DNA from 2 places in the Virgibacillus tibetensis genome. Region 1 is predicted to be linked to the other one. Evidence: predicted binding sites of a transcription regulator. Region 1 holds the regulator's gene; the other holds the start of a gene.
What was found. The regulator LexA, encoded in region 1, represses DNA repair genes until DNA is damaged. The targets are predictions, from matches to a motif close to CGAACATATGTTCG.
Positions count from the first base shown of each region.

Region 1 (8,262 bases):
CCACTCATCGCAAGCTCCAGTTCTTCTGCGGTATCCGGGTATTTTTCTTTATATGTTTCCAGGAGCTGGTTCCAGTTATCCTCTGCATCTGATCCTAACTTAACAATTTTTTCTTTAAAGTCTGTGTATACTTCATCAGGCACATGGAAGTCCTCTTCATAAGTCCATTTATAGTAATCTTTTGTTAATTTAACTTCGTCCCCACCAAGTGGTGCACCGTGTGATGCAGCTGAAGCTGATTTATTTGGCGAGCCATACCCTATGACTGTTTTCACTTCGATTAAGGTTGGTTGGTCTAAGTTATCCTGAGCTTCTTTAATAGCATTTCTTAAGTCATTTACATTGTTACCATCTTCTACACGAATAACCTGCCATCCATACGCTTTAAAACGCTCCTCTGTATTATCAGAGAAAGAACGGTTCAATTCACCATCCAGCGAAATATCATTTGAATCATATAAAGCAATTAATTTACCAAGACCAAGGTGTCCGGCCAATGATGCTGACTCATGGGAAATACCTTCCATTAAATCACCATCACTAACAAGTGCATACGTGAAATGGTCAACTATAGAAATATCATCCTTATTAAATTTAGCCGCAAGATGTGCTTCAGCCATTGCCATTCCAACAGACATTGCAAGTCCTTGTCCTAATGGTCCTGTAGTCGCTTCTACACCATCTGTGTGGTTTACTTCTGGATGACCTGGTGTCTTAGAATCCCACTGGCGGAAATTCTTAAGGTCGTTCATCGTTACGTTATAACCAGATAAATGCAATAAGCTGTATAGAAGCATGGAACCATGCCCCGCTGAAAGCACAAAACGGTCTCTATTAAACCACTTTGAGTTTTTTGGATTATGGTTCATGAAATCCGTCCATAATGTATAGGCCATTGGAGCAGCACCCATGGGCAGGCCAGGATGACCTGAATTTGCATTTTCAATTGCATCAATAGATAATGTACGAATCGTGTTGATTGATTGTTGCTCGATGTTGTTCGACATATTTTTTATTTACTCCCTTCGCTTTTAAAGACTAATTAACCTTCTTCATTCTATAACGAAACATTCTTTCTAACAAGCAATAACAAGAAGGAGACATCTTGCCTCCTGATTATGCTAAAATAAGCACATTTCTAATGTTTTTTATTTCTTTCTTGTAAATCTCTTACTTTTTGCGGGGTGACATCATTACCCTCCGGATCCATAACCGTCATAGATTTAAATTGATTTTTAAATGAACTGCGTACATTGTTTAAATATTGTTCGCGTAGATTTTTCTGCTCTACTTTCTCCTCATCCGTTAAGCCTTCATTTTTTGCTTTTTTAGCCAATATATTTATACGTTCCAATCTATCTTTTGATAGCATATATGTTTAACCTCCTAAACGAGTTACGTATTATCTGTTGATAGAAAAGACAAGGACAAATGAAGTCCTTGTCTCTTAATTTTACCTTTCGAATGAGTTATATTCAAGTATTTAGAAACTCCTGATACCTCCGATTAACTGTTGCTTTAGATACGGAATACCCCAGCCCATTTAATGTATTAGTTATCTCCTCAAAGGTTAGATTGCTTTTTCGCAGACGTACGACCTCTTCAATAGGGAATTCTATTCTTTCTCTGCCAGGCGCCTTTCCTTTATTAGATAGATTTTTGCTTGGGTCATACCCATCGACTATAGCTTTTTTCATTCCTCTCTTTATTTTTGCATTATGTATTTTTCGTTGATATTCTTCTACTATCCCAACAATTTGCAGAACCATAGAATCAGACTCGGACAATACTAGCTCACCATTATTTATGGCAGTATAAACACGAATGTCTAATTTTTGCAATTGATGAAATAACGCAATCTTAGTATTCCCCCTGCCTAACCTTGTTTCATCTTGAATGAGTAAGCAATCTGCTTTATGAGAGGAAAAATAATCAAGCATCTCAAAAATCCCTTCTCGTTCTATTTCATATCCGCTTTGTTTTTCTTCTATACATTGAACAATAGTGATATTATGATTTGTAGCTAATCTGGTTAGCTCTTGTTTCTGCCTTCTCAATGATGATTCCTGCTCTTCTTTATCTGTACTGACACGGCTATATATAATTGCTTTCAACATGAATTCTCCTTATCAAAATTTATTAGTTGCCAGGTAATATAGAATAATCTCTGTCCTTCTATTCCCCCTCTATATATAATACCAAACGAACGTACGAACGCGTCAATTTTTCGAACGAATGTTTGCTTTATGTTATTTCAAATGGTAAACTACTAGTAATAAATCCTAAGCGTGAGGTGTTTGATAGATGACTAAACTTTCCAAAAGACAGGAAATGATACTTGATTATATTAAAGACGAAGTTGACAAAAAAGGTTATCCCCCTTCTGTGCGGGAGATAGCTGAAGCAGTAGGACTTGCATCAAGTTCTACCGTTCATGGCCACCTTTCCCGAATAGAAGGCAAGGGTTATATCAGACGTGATCCGACAAAACCGAGAGCTATTGAAGTTCTAAAGATGTCTGGGGACAATATTCCAAGAGAAGAAGCGCGTTATGCCCCGGTAATTGGGAAAGTCACTGCCGGGCTGCCTATTACTGCTGTCGAGAATATTGAAGAATTCATACCATTACCAACCTCCAGTGCCGGCCCTGATGATAATTTATTTGTTCTAGTTATTGAAGGAGAAAGTATGATAGAAGCCGGTATTCTTAATGGGGATATGGTCATAGTAAAACAGCAGAACACTGCTGAGAACAGCGATATTGTTGTCGCTATGACAGAAGAAGACGAAGCAACAGTTAAGCGTTTCTTTAAAGAAAAAGACCATTTTCGTTTGCAACCTGAAAATTCTACAATGGAACCTCTAATTTATCAAAATGTAACCATCTTAGGTAAAGTGATCGGTCTATATCGAACTATTCAGTAAAAGATCTGCCATTAGATGGCAGGTCTTTTTTGAAACTATAGAATTTGTGGCCTGTGGGATAGCAAACAAAGCTATTTACCCATTTCGTAATAAATATAGGAGTGTTACTTATTTTTTTGACTAGTGAGAAAAGAGTAAATACATTCTAGTTTTTCTAGCTCTTCGCTTTTTTTATACTTCTTATTGGCTAAATAGAAATCCTAAACGAAGTTTTCTTGTTAAGCGGAAAATCATACTGTCATCCCAACGTTTTTTGTATATACGGATTGCCTAATTTAGTTGGTGAAAACGACTCCTACGATTACTCGTTAAAAGAGAGTGTCATCCGCGTTTACATTATCTGTTAGGAAACCCCCACTTCAAAAACGGATTTTTAAGTGGGGGGAGGTTCATATTAGTGCTTGGATTATCAGTTGGAATCATCATTATCTATTTATTAAAAACATCGAAATATAGAGTCCTTAATGAAAACAGCCCTCTCTTAACAGTATGAGAAAGGGCTGTTTATGATGTTATATTTATTACTCTAATTCAACTTCAACGTATGGGGCATAGTCTGGATTTTCCTCTTTATAAAATTCAATTAAATTTCTGTTAAACCCAGGCACAGTCTCTGCTTGTAATCTAAGTTGGTTTAATCCAACCTGATTAAAAATGTCCGAAGGCAGGTCAATAACCATCCTTCCACCATCACTAGTTGGAATACTTGAAATTGACGCTACAGACGTTTTACTAGTGGTTGCTAGAAAGTCTTGTTGTTCGAGTTTTGAACTGGAACCGAAATAGCCTTCTTTAGAATCGATAGATATTTTGTTCACAGTTCCATTGCTTGTTTTCGTAAATAAAACTAACTTTGCCGATTTAATTGTTTGATCAGATAAGGACGATGTATCAAAAGATAATATTGTACGAAATGTATCTGTATTGTACATTCCTTTATCTCCAACTTTTAATTGACGATTACTTAAACCATCTGCCGTAAGTCTACCTACAAAACCACTTTCTTCTGATTGAATGAAGATCTTTTGATTATCTGATTGTTCTTTTATAATTGTATATTCTTCGGTCTTAATGTCCTCTTCAATCATATTTTCATCTACTGTAAAAAATTTTAGTACAGTTGATTTATTAATTACGATTGGTTCTGTATATACGAATGAATCTTTTGTTGGCTCCGTACCGTCTATTGTATAATATGTTGTCCCTTCTCGATCAACGTTCAATTCTACTGTTACACTATCAATAAATTCTCCACCCCTAGGATGTGCAACAGTAGTCGGTTTATTAATTTCAGGATCTTCCGGATCAGGATCATCTGGGTCAGGATCAGTTTCTCCACCACTCATTGTTCTGGATTTAAAAAAGTTCCACATTCTTTCACTAGCATTTGGACCATTAGGATCAGTATAGCTCCCTTGGTAACTTCCACCAGACCACGCATGACCCATTCCTTGAACTACATACTTTTCTAAAATTGTTTGTTCCGTAGTATTTTTATAAATATACTGTGTATAACTTCGTCCGTTAGGAACTTGATGTTGTATCGTTTCGGATGGTGTTTCACTAATTGAATTTTTATCACTATATACTAAGTTATTCGTTCTAATCCATTGAGTTATTACTTGGTCTCCGTTTATAGGTCGGACGGTGAAATCGTTCGTACCATGAAAAACGATAACAGGGACAATTCTAGCATGTGATCCCATTGCTTCATAGGCTAATTGACCTTGTTGCTCAGGGTTTGGACCACCGTTCATCATTGCTGAAAATGCTTCGTTTGAATTAACTGCGGCTTTATATTCTAGCCCTGAAGCGATTCCGATCGCTGTAAACACATCTGGGTAAGTAGCCCCCATTATTACGCTCATAGCACCGCCAGCCGATAAGCCTGTAACGTATACACGCTCTTCTTCAATACTAAATTCACTTTTCACATTTTGTACCATTCCAGCAATAATGGATGGTTCTCCTGACCCTCTTTCTTGGTGATGTGGTTCGAACCAATTCCAACAATTTGATGTATTAGCGCTTGATGGTTGTTCTGGATATAGAACAATGAAATTTTCATTCTCAGCTATTTGATTCATTTCTGTACCAGCTGCAAATTGGTCCGCATCTTGTGTACACCCGTGCAACATGACTACTAAAGGAACTTCAGCATTTGAATCATATGTCGAGGGAACATATAATTTATAAGATTTTCCACTATGAAAGAACTTATTAAAGCTAGCTGCCGAAACTTCCCCAACCTCAACCTTTACAAATAAACATACAATTGTGAGGGACAATAAGACTACTGTTACACGGGAAACAATGTGAAACATTTTACCAACTCCTTTACAGTAATTAAAGCGCTTTCAATTAAACGCAAAAATAACAAATCACAGTTACAAAACAGTTACATTTTTAACCAATTGCGCTTGTCATATGAGAGGCAATAAAGGAAACGATTTTCGTTATATAACAAACGAAAGCGTCTCCTTATTAAATGAAATCAATGATAAAGAAGTGCATACAAAGTTGTTCGTTAAAAAATACAAGACTATATTTAAATGAACACTTAACGATTACTTGTCTCTCTTTAAGTACTTTTCCCTTCCTTTCCATAGTACATATCCTGTAAAAGAAGCTGATGTTGACTTATCGCACGGAGGTGAAGGAAGTCTCGCTAGTCCCTGGGCGTTGGCCGATGAAAACGCCACGTCCTGTGGCTTCATCGGCACTAGGACGTCCTGTCCGTCGAAGCTAGACGTGGCTGTTTAAGTGTAAGAATTAATTGCAATCAAAAATTTATACTTTCTTTCCTTACAAAAAAATACCGCCCATATTCTTACATGGACGATACTTTTTTATGCGTTTTTTGGGAGTTAACTAAATGACATAACTGACATCATAGCCCACACCAAGGTCAGCCTAGTAAGTACTTAAATACTGCTCTCTTTCCCAAGGATGAACAGTTGTGCGGAACATATCCCATTCAATCTCTTTCGCCTCAATAAAGTGCTCAAAAAGGTGTTCTCCCATTGATTCAACGATAACTTTATCATCTTGCAGCTCATTTAATGCATCCATTAATGTAGCTGGTAAATCCTTGATTCCGTTCTCTCTTCGTTCTGCACGATCCATCACATATATATTACGATCGACGGCTTTAGGAGGGGTTAATTTATTTTTAATTCCATCCAGTCCAGCAGCAAGCAGGACCGCTAATGCTAAATAAGGATTAGCAGACGGATCGACACTTCGCACCTCGATACGTGTGCTCACACCCCGTGAATAAGGTATACGTATTAATGGGCTTCTATTCGCACCTGACCATGCTACGTAACATGGTGCCTCATATCCCGGTACTAATCTTTTATATGAATTCACAGTAGGATTAGTAACGGCCGTAAAGTTTGTTGCGTGCTTGATAATTCCAGCGGTAAATTGGTAAGCAACATCACTTAATTGCATTTCACCACTAGTGTCAAAGAATTGATTTTCACCTTTATTAAATAAAGACATATTTACGTGCATACCAGAACCGTTAACTCCAAAGAGAGGTTTGGGCATAAATGTTGCATGTAAATTATGTTTCCTTGCAATTGTTTTTACTACTAACTTGAATGTTTGAATATCATCTGCATGCTTAACTGCATCTGCGTACTTAAAATCGATCTCATGCTGACCAGGTGCTACTTCATGGTGAGATGCTTCAATTTCAAATCCCATTTCTTCTAATTCAAGGACAATATCTCTACGGCAATTTTCCCCTAAATCTGTGGGTGCTAAATCGAAATAGCCACCTCTGTCATTTAATTCTAAAGAAGGATCACCTTTTTCATCAAGCTTGAATAAAAAGAACTCTGGTTCTGTGCCTATATTAAATGCGTCAAATCCCAATTCTTCCATTTTCTTCAGATTACGTTTCAGGTTATAGCGCGGGCAACCTTCAAAAGGAGTACCATCCGGATTATAAATGTCACATATAAAGCGTGCAACTTTTCCTTTATCGGAAGTCCAGGGAAATACTACAAATGTCTCCAGATCTGGATATAAATACATATCCGATTCCTCAATCCGCACAAATCCTTCAATGGAAGATCCATCAAACATCATTTTATTGTCAAGCGCTTTATCCATTTGGCTAAGTGGAATTTCCACATTTTTTATTGTTCCAAGCAAGTCTGTAAACTGCAAACGAATAAACCTCACATTTTCCTCTTTAATCTGTTTCATAATACTCTCTTTTGTAAATCGGTCTCCCATTCATTCTCCTCCTAATAATTAATTAATATATATGAATAGAAAAATAGACTATTAAAGCCTTAATTCCTCTATACTTTCTAATGGGTAGTAAAAAACCTGGCAAGTTCACCTTGACGCAAACTTGTTTTACCAAATCTCCCTGCATTACTTAGTTCACTTCTTAATATTTTCCTGAGCTCTTTGTCCGTTATATCAGGCAGTTGTTCCCGATTATTTTCTTTGAATTCTTTACCAGTTAACAAAAGAAGTTTTATCCCAGCCATATTCAAGCCTTTATCAAGTAAGTCCTTTATTTCTAATAATTTATCAACGTCATTAAAGGAAAATAATCGTTGATTACCTGTTGTTCGCTCAGGATGAATCAACTCATGCTCTTCATAGTATCTTATTTGTCTAGCAGTTAGCTCAGTGAGCTTCATTACAATTCCAATCGCAAATAAGGGCATAGAACGACGGTCTTGATCATTCAATTCATGACCCCCTAATCTTTTTATAGTCAATAGTATACCCTATGTAAGATAATGTGTCAAATTGATGTTAGTAAACCTCACATACATTAAAAGAGAAAGTACTTGCTTTCTCCTTTTCAGTTTTACCCTATTTTATGTTTAAGTAACCCTTTTCCATTAGAGTTTTAACGGATTCTATTAATGCGATCTTAACATGAGCGTAGGTAAGGCCACCTTGAACAAAAGCTATGTAAGGTGCTTTTATCGGTCCATCAGCCGATAATTCAATACTTGCTCCTTGAATAAAAGTTCCTGCAGCCATAATTACTTCATCTTCGTATCCAGGCATTTCACTGGGGTAAGGTGTTACATAAGAATTAATCGGTGAATTCTCTTGAATTGCCTGACAAAAAGCAACCATTGAATTGACATCATTAAATATAACCGACTGTATTAAATCGGTACGTGTTGCTAAGTAATGCGGACTCGTTTTATAGCCAGCTAATTCCAGCAATCGCGAGGTAAATACTGCCCCTTTCAATGCTTCTCCAACTACGTGAGGGGCTAAAAAGAAGCCCTGATACATTTCCTGCAGCATGTTTAAGGTAGCACCAGTTTCTTTGCCTAACCCAGGTGC
Region 1 covers NZ_JARZFX010000001.1:657,155-665,416, forward strand. Annotated here, with positions in the region: gene tkt (transketolase) at 1-1,007, opposite strand, end outside; gene QGM71_RS03710 (DUF896 domain-containing protein) at 1,139-1,372, opposite strand; gene QGM71_RS03715 (YneB family resolvase-like protein) at 1,476-2,114, opposite strand; gene lexA (transcriptional repressor LexA) at 2,305-2,925, shown strand; gene QGM71_RS03725 (extracellular catalytic domain type 1 short-chain-length polyhydroxyalkanoate depolymerase) at 3,447-5,249, opposite strand; gene glnA (type I glutamate--ammonia ligase) at 5,839-7,176, opposite strand; gene QGM71_RS03735 (MerR family transcriptional regulator) at 7,254-7,646, opposite strand; gene QGM71_RS03740 (methionine gamma-lyase family protein) at 7,774-8,262, opposite strand, start outside.

Region 2 (8,262 bases), on a different contig from region 1:
AAAAGTAGGTGATCCCATATTCCGGCCCATTTCCCCTAAAGTTCCACATAAATAAGTAACTGGTACACCTTGCTCTCGAAATTGCGTAATTGTTCCCGCTGCACCAAATGATTCATCATCTGGATGTGGATAGATAACTACAACGTGTTTTTCCATATTTATCACCTGTCTCTCATTAATCGGTTTAATAGTTAAATGGTGTTTCACTTATTTGCAGGGATACCATAAGTCTTCCTTCACGATCGTGTCCTGCAAGTAATAATTTTGAGTCCTCATGAATGACCCAGTCTGTCAGTCCTTCAGCGTAAATCCAACCCATTTCCATCTTAAGTCCCGCACGATAAATTTTACCATTACCTACTATTTTGGCTTGGTTAAAAGTAACTTTGGCGTTTCGCACATAGGCACCAACATTGTATGCCTTATCATCAAAGTGGCTTGCGTAGGCTCCATTTGTAGTTTCAACATGTAAATATACGTCCTTATCCGTAAAACCATCTAGCATTTCTTGCACTTTCTTAATTTCAATAGGTTTCATCTATTGTTCCTCCCAACACACTTCTTCTTTTAGCTTATCTAAATGAAACGGGCACGTCAAAAAATTGGAATCACCAATTTAGAGTTCAATTGTTTTGCACCCTATTCGTCATTAAAATTTTTACTATCGGAATATAAAGGCAAAAAGGTAACAAACCTCTCTGAACTGGCCCGCTACCTCCATCCTTATTTTGATACTACTATTTCTTTCTCAGCAATCGATGCTTCCATTCGTTTCCTGTCACGTTCCAATATAGGTTTCAAATAATGGCCTGTATAAGACGCCTCTACGTTGGCAATCTTTTCAGGAGTTCCAGTGGCTATGATCTCTCCACCGCGATCGCCACCCTCAGGTCCCAAATCTATAATATGATCAGCTGATTTAATAACATCTAAATTGTGCTCAATAATTAACACGGAGTCGCCATTATCGACCAAACGCTGCAGGACTAACAATAGTCGTTTGATATCATCGACATGTAAACCCGTTGTTGGCTCATCCAATATATAAAATGATTTACCGTTTGAGCGTTTATGGAGTTCACTGGCCAGTTTCACACGTTGTGCTTCCCCCCCGGACAAGGTAGTTGCCGGTTGACCTAGCTTAATATAACCAAGTCCAACATCATAAATGGTTTGCAGCTTCCGTTTTATTTTAGGAACGTTCGCGAAGAAATCCAAAGCCTCTTCTATTGTAAGTCCCAACACTTCCGAGATATTTTTACCTTTGTACTTCACTTCCAATGTTTCCCGGTTATAGCGTTTTCCATGACATACTTCACATGGTACGTATACATCTGGTAAGAAGTGCATTTCAATTTTAATAATGCCGTCACCGCGGCATGCTTCACATCGTCCGCCTTTTACATTAAAACTGAAGCGGCCTTTTTTGTAGCCACGAACTTTTGACTCATTCATTTGGGAAAAAACATCACGAACATCATCAAAAACACCAGTGTAAGTTGCAGGGTTTGATCTAGGTGTACGACCAATTGGTGATTGATCAATATCGATGACTTTTTCAATATATTCTATTCCTTTAACCTTTTTATGCTTTCCAGGTTTATATTTACCCCGATATAGCTCCTTTGCTAATGACTGATATAAAATATCATTAACTAATGTACTTTTTCCTGAACCGGAAACACCTGTAACTACTGTCATTACGCCAATTGGAAATTTAACAGAAACATTCTTCAGATTATTTTCTTCGGCACCGACAACTTCAATTTTACGTTTATCTGCTTTTCTCCGTTTAACAGGTAATGGAATGTATTTCGCCCCGGATAAATAATTACCTGTGAGAGATTTTTTATTTTTCATCACCTTATCTGGTGTGCCGCTTGCAACAATTTCTCCACCATGTTCACCGGCTCCAGGACCAATATCAATCAGCCAATCAGCAGCAAGCATCGTATCCTCATCGTGCTCTACTACAATTAATGTATTATCAAGGTTTCTCATACGCTTCAGTGTAGCAATTAGCCGATCATTATCTCGTTGATGAAGACCTATAGATGGTTCATCCAATACGTATAATACACCGGTTAATGCGGAGCCGATCTGCGTTGCTAGACGTATTCGTTGTGCCTCTCCACCCGACAAGGTACCTGCCGCGCGCGAGAGTGTTAAATAATCGAGCCCTACATTATTGAGGAATTCAAGTCGATTACAAATCTCTTTTAAAATCATTCGAGCTATTTGTTCTTCTTTTTCTGTTAAATCAAGATGCTCAAAAAAATGGTTTGCCTCAACGATTGAGTAGTTTGTTACTTGACTTATATGCTGGCCATTAACCTTTACAGCCAATGCTTCCTTCTTTAAGCGATAACCTTTACATGTTGGACAATGCTTCTGTCCCATATATTTCTCCAGCAGTTCACGTGTATAGTCTGAAGATGTTTCCTGGTAGCGACGAGCAATATTAGATATTACTCCTTCGAAAACAACATGGTTATCCCGCACACTACCAAAATCATTTACGTAGTGAAAGTGAATCTTTTCCCTTCCACTTCCATATAAAATTTTGTCCATTTTATCTTTCGGGATATCCTTAACAGGGATAGTCATATCAATATCATAATGTTTACATACACTTTTCAGAAGCTGTGGGTAATATTGAGAACTTATTGGTTCCCATGCAGCAATCGCATGTTTCTTTAGCGACCTTTCCCAATCTGGTATTACTAAATCAAGATCTACTTCCAAGTTCGTCCCTAACCCATCACATGTTTGGCAGGCACCAAAAGGACTATTAAAAGAAAACAAACGTGGTTCCATTTCTCCAATAGAAAAACCACAAATGGGACAAGCATGGTTTTCACTGAACATTAATTCTTCTTCACCTATAATATCAACGATGATTTTACCTTCACCTAAACTTAATGCAGTCTCTATAGAGTCACCTAAACGGCTCTCAATTCCTTCTTTTACAACAATCCGATCAACAACAACTTCGATCGAATGTTTTTTATTTTTATCAAGCTGAATATCATCGGTCACTTCGCGCATTTCTTTATCTACACGAATCCGTATGTACCCTTCTTGTTTCAGTTTTTCAAACGTCTTTACGTGTTCTCCTTTTCGCCCTGAAACAACAGGTGCCAAGATCTGTAGTCTGGTGCGTTCAGGGTACGTTAAAATTCGATCCACCATTTGCTGAACGGTTTGTGAGCTAATTTCTATTTCATGCTTCGGACATATCGGGCGACCTATACGAGCATAGAGTAAACGAAGGTAATCATAAATTTCTGTTACCGTCCCTACAGTCGACCTGGGGTTTTTACTGGTAGTTTTCTGATCAATTGAAATGGCTGGTGAAAGCCCGTCAATTGCATCTACATCCGGCTTATCCATCTGCCCTAAAAACTGGCGTGCATATGCGGAAAGTGATTCCACGTAACGGCGTTGTCCTTCTGCATAAATGGTATCGAAGGCCAGAGAGGATTTACCCGAACCTGACAAACCTGTTACTACTACTAATTTATTTTTAGGTATTGTTACATCGATATTTTTAAGATTATGTGCTCTAGCACCTTGTATATTAATTGATTTACTAGGCATGAATTAGTCACCTTCCCGCTTTAAGTTCAAATAGAACATCTCGAAGCTCCGCTGCTTTCTCAAAATCAAGCGATCTGGCAGCTTCCTTCATTTCTTTTTCCATTTGTTCGATAACCTTTGTTTTCTCTTTTCCGGTCAGCTTTGTTAAACTCTGTGTTTTTCCATCGTATTCTTCCTGGTCCTCTGCTGCAACGGTTGCTCGAATAACATCCCGAACTTCTTTTTTTATTGTAGTAGGCGTAATATTATGTTTCTCGTTATATGCCACTTGTTTTTCACGACGTCGAGTTGTTTCATCAATCGCCAGCTGCATAGAGTTTGTAATACGGTCGGCATACATAATCACCTGGCCGTTTTCATTTCGAGCAGCTCTTCCCATCGTTTGTATTAGTGAACGTTCAGAGCGCAGAAAGCCTTCTTTATCGGCATCAAGAATAGCAACCAATGAAACTTCCGGAATATCCAGACCTTCTCGTAATAGGTTTATTCCAATGAGAACGTCATACTTTCCTACACGGAGATCACGGATCACTTCGATCCTCTCTAATGTTTTAATTTCGGAATGCAGGTAAGCAACCTTCATTCCCAGCTCCTTTAAATAATCAGTTAAATCCTCTGACATTTTTTTCGTTAAAGTGGTAACAAGAACACGCTCATTCTTGTCTGTCCGCTTATTAATCTCTCCGATTAAATCGTCAATCTGACCATCAATTGGACGCACATCTATTTCTGGGTCCAGTAGCCCTGTTGGTCTAATAATCTGTTCTGTCATTTTTGGAGAGTGCTCCAGCTCATAAGGGCCCGGTGTTGCTGAAACGTACACAAGCTGATTTGTCTTCTCCTCAAACTCCGAGAATTTTAACGGTCGGTTGTCCAGTGCTGAAGGTAATCTGAACCCGTGTTCAACCAATACTTGCTTTCTGGCCTGGTCCCCATTATACATTCCCCTGACCTGGGGCAGTGTCGCATGCGACTCATCTACAACAACTAAGAAGTCGTCTGGAAAATAGTCAAATAATGTATACGGTGTTGCCCCTTCTTCCCTTAAGGTTAAATGTCTCGAATAGTTTTCAATTCCTGAACAAAATCCCATTTCCTCCATCATTTCTATATCATAATTCGTTCGCTGTTCAATGCGTTGCGCTTCTAAAAGTTTGTTTTCTGCACGAAGCTCTTTCAAACGTTCTTCCAGTTCTTTTTCAATATTTCGAATGGCCTTTTTAAGTTTTTCTTCCCGTGTGACATAGTGGGAAGCTGGGTAGATAGCTGCATGTTCCCTGTCTCCAATAATTTCACCAGTTAATACATCCACTTCTCTAATCCGGTCAATTTCATCACCAAAGAATTCAAATCGCAAACAATATTCTTCTCTTGAAGCAGGAATAACTTCTACTGAATCTCCCCGGACGCGAAACGTACCGCGTTGAAAGTTGATATCATTCCGTGCATATTGAATACTGACAAGATCACGTAATAACTGGTCTCGATCTTTTTCCATTCCCATACGAAGAGAAAGCACCTGGCTCTGGTACTCCTCTGGATTACCCAGGCCATATATGCAGGATACACTGGCAACGATCAATACATCATTTCTCTCAAATAAAGAAGATGTTGCCGAGTGACGTAATTTATCTATCTCTTCATTGACGCTGGAGTCTTTCTCAATAAACGTATCTGTGGATGGTACATAAGCCTCTGGTTGGTAGTAATCATAGAAGCTGACAAAATACTCAACAGCATTGTTAGGAAAAAACTCCTTAAACTCACTATATAATTGACCTGCCAATGTTTTATTATGCGCGATGACTAATGTAGGCCGATTAATTTCTTTTACTACATTAGACATGGTGAATGTTTTTCCTGTTCCCGTTGCGCCAAGTAAAGTCTGATGGCGCTGACCGGCTTGTATTTTTTCTATTATCTCTTTAATAGCTTTTGGTTGATCGCCAGCCGGCTGGTATTGCGATACAAGTTCGAATGTATTTTCCACTAAGCATCACTCCGATTTTTATCTGTCTTACTATTTTACCATATATAATAATATAGTTTAACATAAACACGAACAAATATTCGATCATTTTGTTTCACTAGTCTATTATCTATACTACCCGTTTCCTGTAATATGGAATCATACGTAGTTGCAACGAGAGAATCAGAAGAACCGACCGAAAGTGTTTTCATAATAACTAAAAAAACATCAGCAATTGATATGCTAATGTTCTTTAATTTTTGAAAAGCAAAGTATTTCCTCAAGAAGCTCGATCATGGATTTGTTCTCCAGGTTTTTATGATATTCCTCTACTTTGTCTTCATATGCTTTTTTTCTAGCGGAGTCATTTAAAAAGCCTGTAATCTGATCTTCTATTGATTCTCGTGTTCTTAAGGTATTTATTAAACCCAGTTGTTTCAGTTGTTTAGCGTTAACTATCTCTTGCCCGGGTAATGCATGACAAATAAAAATGGGTTTGCGCTTCATAAGGCATTCACTAATCGTAACTCCTCCTGGCTTTGTCACGACTGCATCCACTTTATCATATAACCGGTTCATCTCTTCCTTCCTGTTAATAAATGGGATGGGTGTTACAGATGGATTTTTTTCTCTTAACAACCGACTATACAACGCCTCATTTTTCCCGCATAAAATATAGTAATGGAGTTGGTTGTCAGAGGCTGGATCAGGCAATAATTCTTCCATTGCACCTACACCCAAGCTTCCACCAGTAACAAGTACAGCGTGATTTTTATTTTTAGTAGACAGCCGTGTACGTTCATGGAACACAGCATGCACAGGAATACCTGTTATGAAAATCTTCTCCTCTTCAACTCCTAGACTTCTCAGGAACTTTTTTACAAGTACTGAAGGAACAAAATGATAATCGATTCCCTCGATCCCCCACACCCGATTTACGAAGTAATCCGTATAAACATTAACTGTAATAGCGTTAAGTTGTCTTTTTTGTTTTAGAACACCCGCCAGATTGGAAGGCAGGCAATGCGTACAAAAAAGTATAGCTGGCTCATTCCCCTTCAGTAGCCGTTTAAAAAAATAAGTAAACAGCATTTCATAATGAATATGACGAATTCTTTTAGTAGCATTTTTATATGCTAAATGATCATAAATCCGATTATATATATGCGGGAACAGCTTTATCGATGTTAAATAAGTAGAAGAAACAACGCGTTCCATTTTCCCATAACTATACGATAGAATATCAACCTTTCCACTTGAAATCTCTTTATTAAAGTTGTGCAGATCTTCCATCAATGAATCAGCCACATGATGATGACCTGTAGGTATTTGCATAAACGGTAAGAACAAAGCATCACTATTCAACTCTTTTACCATAGAATATCTCCACCTTTTGATAACTATCTACCTTCAATTACCAATGATTTAGTAGACCTCTGCATGTTACAATCCTTATTGGGAGGTGCTGATCAATGGCTTATATAGTTATTTCATTATTTGTAATAGCCTTTAGTATGCTTATCTATAAAGCATATAAAAATACGAAAGATATACAGATTAATAAAATTAAAATAGATTCACCAAATAGGAGCACTAATTCATCGTTATCTATTCTTCATCTATCAGACATGCACTTAGAAAATATCTCTATAACACCTGCAGAACTTGAAATAAAGCTTAAAAATGAAACACCTGATATAATTGCTTTAACCGGCGATTTCCTCGATCGGAAACGAACTATTCCAAAATTGGTTCCCTACTTGCAGGTTTTGCAAAAAATACAGCCAAAACATGGAACGTACGCTGTCTTTGGAAACCATGATTATGTTTTAAAGGAGCAAGATATTGCAGCCCTTAAAAATACACTTGAGCAATACGATTGCCATGTCCTGCAAAACTCCAGTGACACAATTACTGTAGACGGACAGCTTGTAAATATTGTCGGTGTCGATGATTATAGTACAAATAGAAGTGATTTATCTTTAGCCTTTGATAAAGTGGAGCAAGGTATGAATATTGTATTGACACATGATCCTACTGTTGTACTTGAAATGGAAGGCTATACGTTTGATTATTTATTGGCAGGCCACTTCCATGGCGGACAGATTTGTTACCCAAAAGCGTACCACCTTGTTAAAATGGGCAAATTAGCACGAAATAATATTATAAAAGGATTACACATGCATCATAGTTCTCCCTTTTACATTAGTGAAGGCTTGGGCCAGACTGGGTTTAACATTCGCCTTGGAAGCCGCCCGGAAATTACATTTCATAGTGTAGTATTGCATGAAAGTAATGCTTAAATTGTTGAGTTGTAATTGTTTATTAATTCGTCTTTGGACATAAATAAATAAACAGGGTCATCCAAACGGTTTTTACTAGCAATAAGGTTAATAGGAAAAAATGTTACCTTTTTATACGCTCGATAGTAAGAACTTTTAATTGGCACAATTTCAAAACCAAGACGGGACGCACCTTTATATAAAGTTGTAATCCCAATAATTCCTTTAATTTCATTGGTTTTCTGATGGGCCTCAATATAACAAGCCAGCTTTGGAAGGGACCGTTTTACCTTGTGGTAAATAAAAACTGCCTTTTTAACATCACTCGTAATACTGGTTAAATCGTTAAGCACTTTTACGTTATGCAAGTGAATCTTCATTAACAAGTCGTTTTTTTGTATTACTGTACCA
Region 2 covers NZ_JARZFX010000013.1:69,329-77,590, forward strand. Annotated here, with positions in the region: gene bshB2 (bacillithiol biosynthesis deacetylase BshB2) at 1-156, opposite strand, end outside; gene QGM71_RS17925 (YojF family protein) at 185-538, opposite strand; gene uvrA (excinuclease ABC subunit UvrA) at 724-3,600, opposite strand; gene uvrB (excinuclease ABC subunit UvrB) at 3,608-5,590, opposite strand; gene QGM71_RS17940 (MGDG synthase family glycosyltransferase) at 5,813-6,946, opposite strand; gene QGM71_RS17945 (metallophosphoesterase) at 7,042-7,872, shown strand; gene QGM71_RS17950 (YkoP family protein) at 7,869-8,262, opposite strand, start outside.
Region 2: the regulator LexA is predicted to act here: its motif matches at 5,660-5,673, upstream of uvrB (excinuclease ABC subunit UvrB).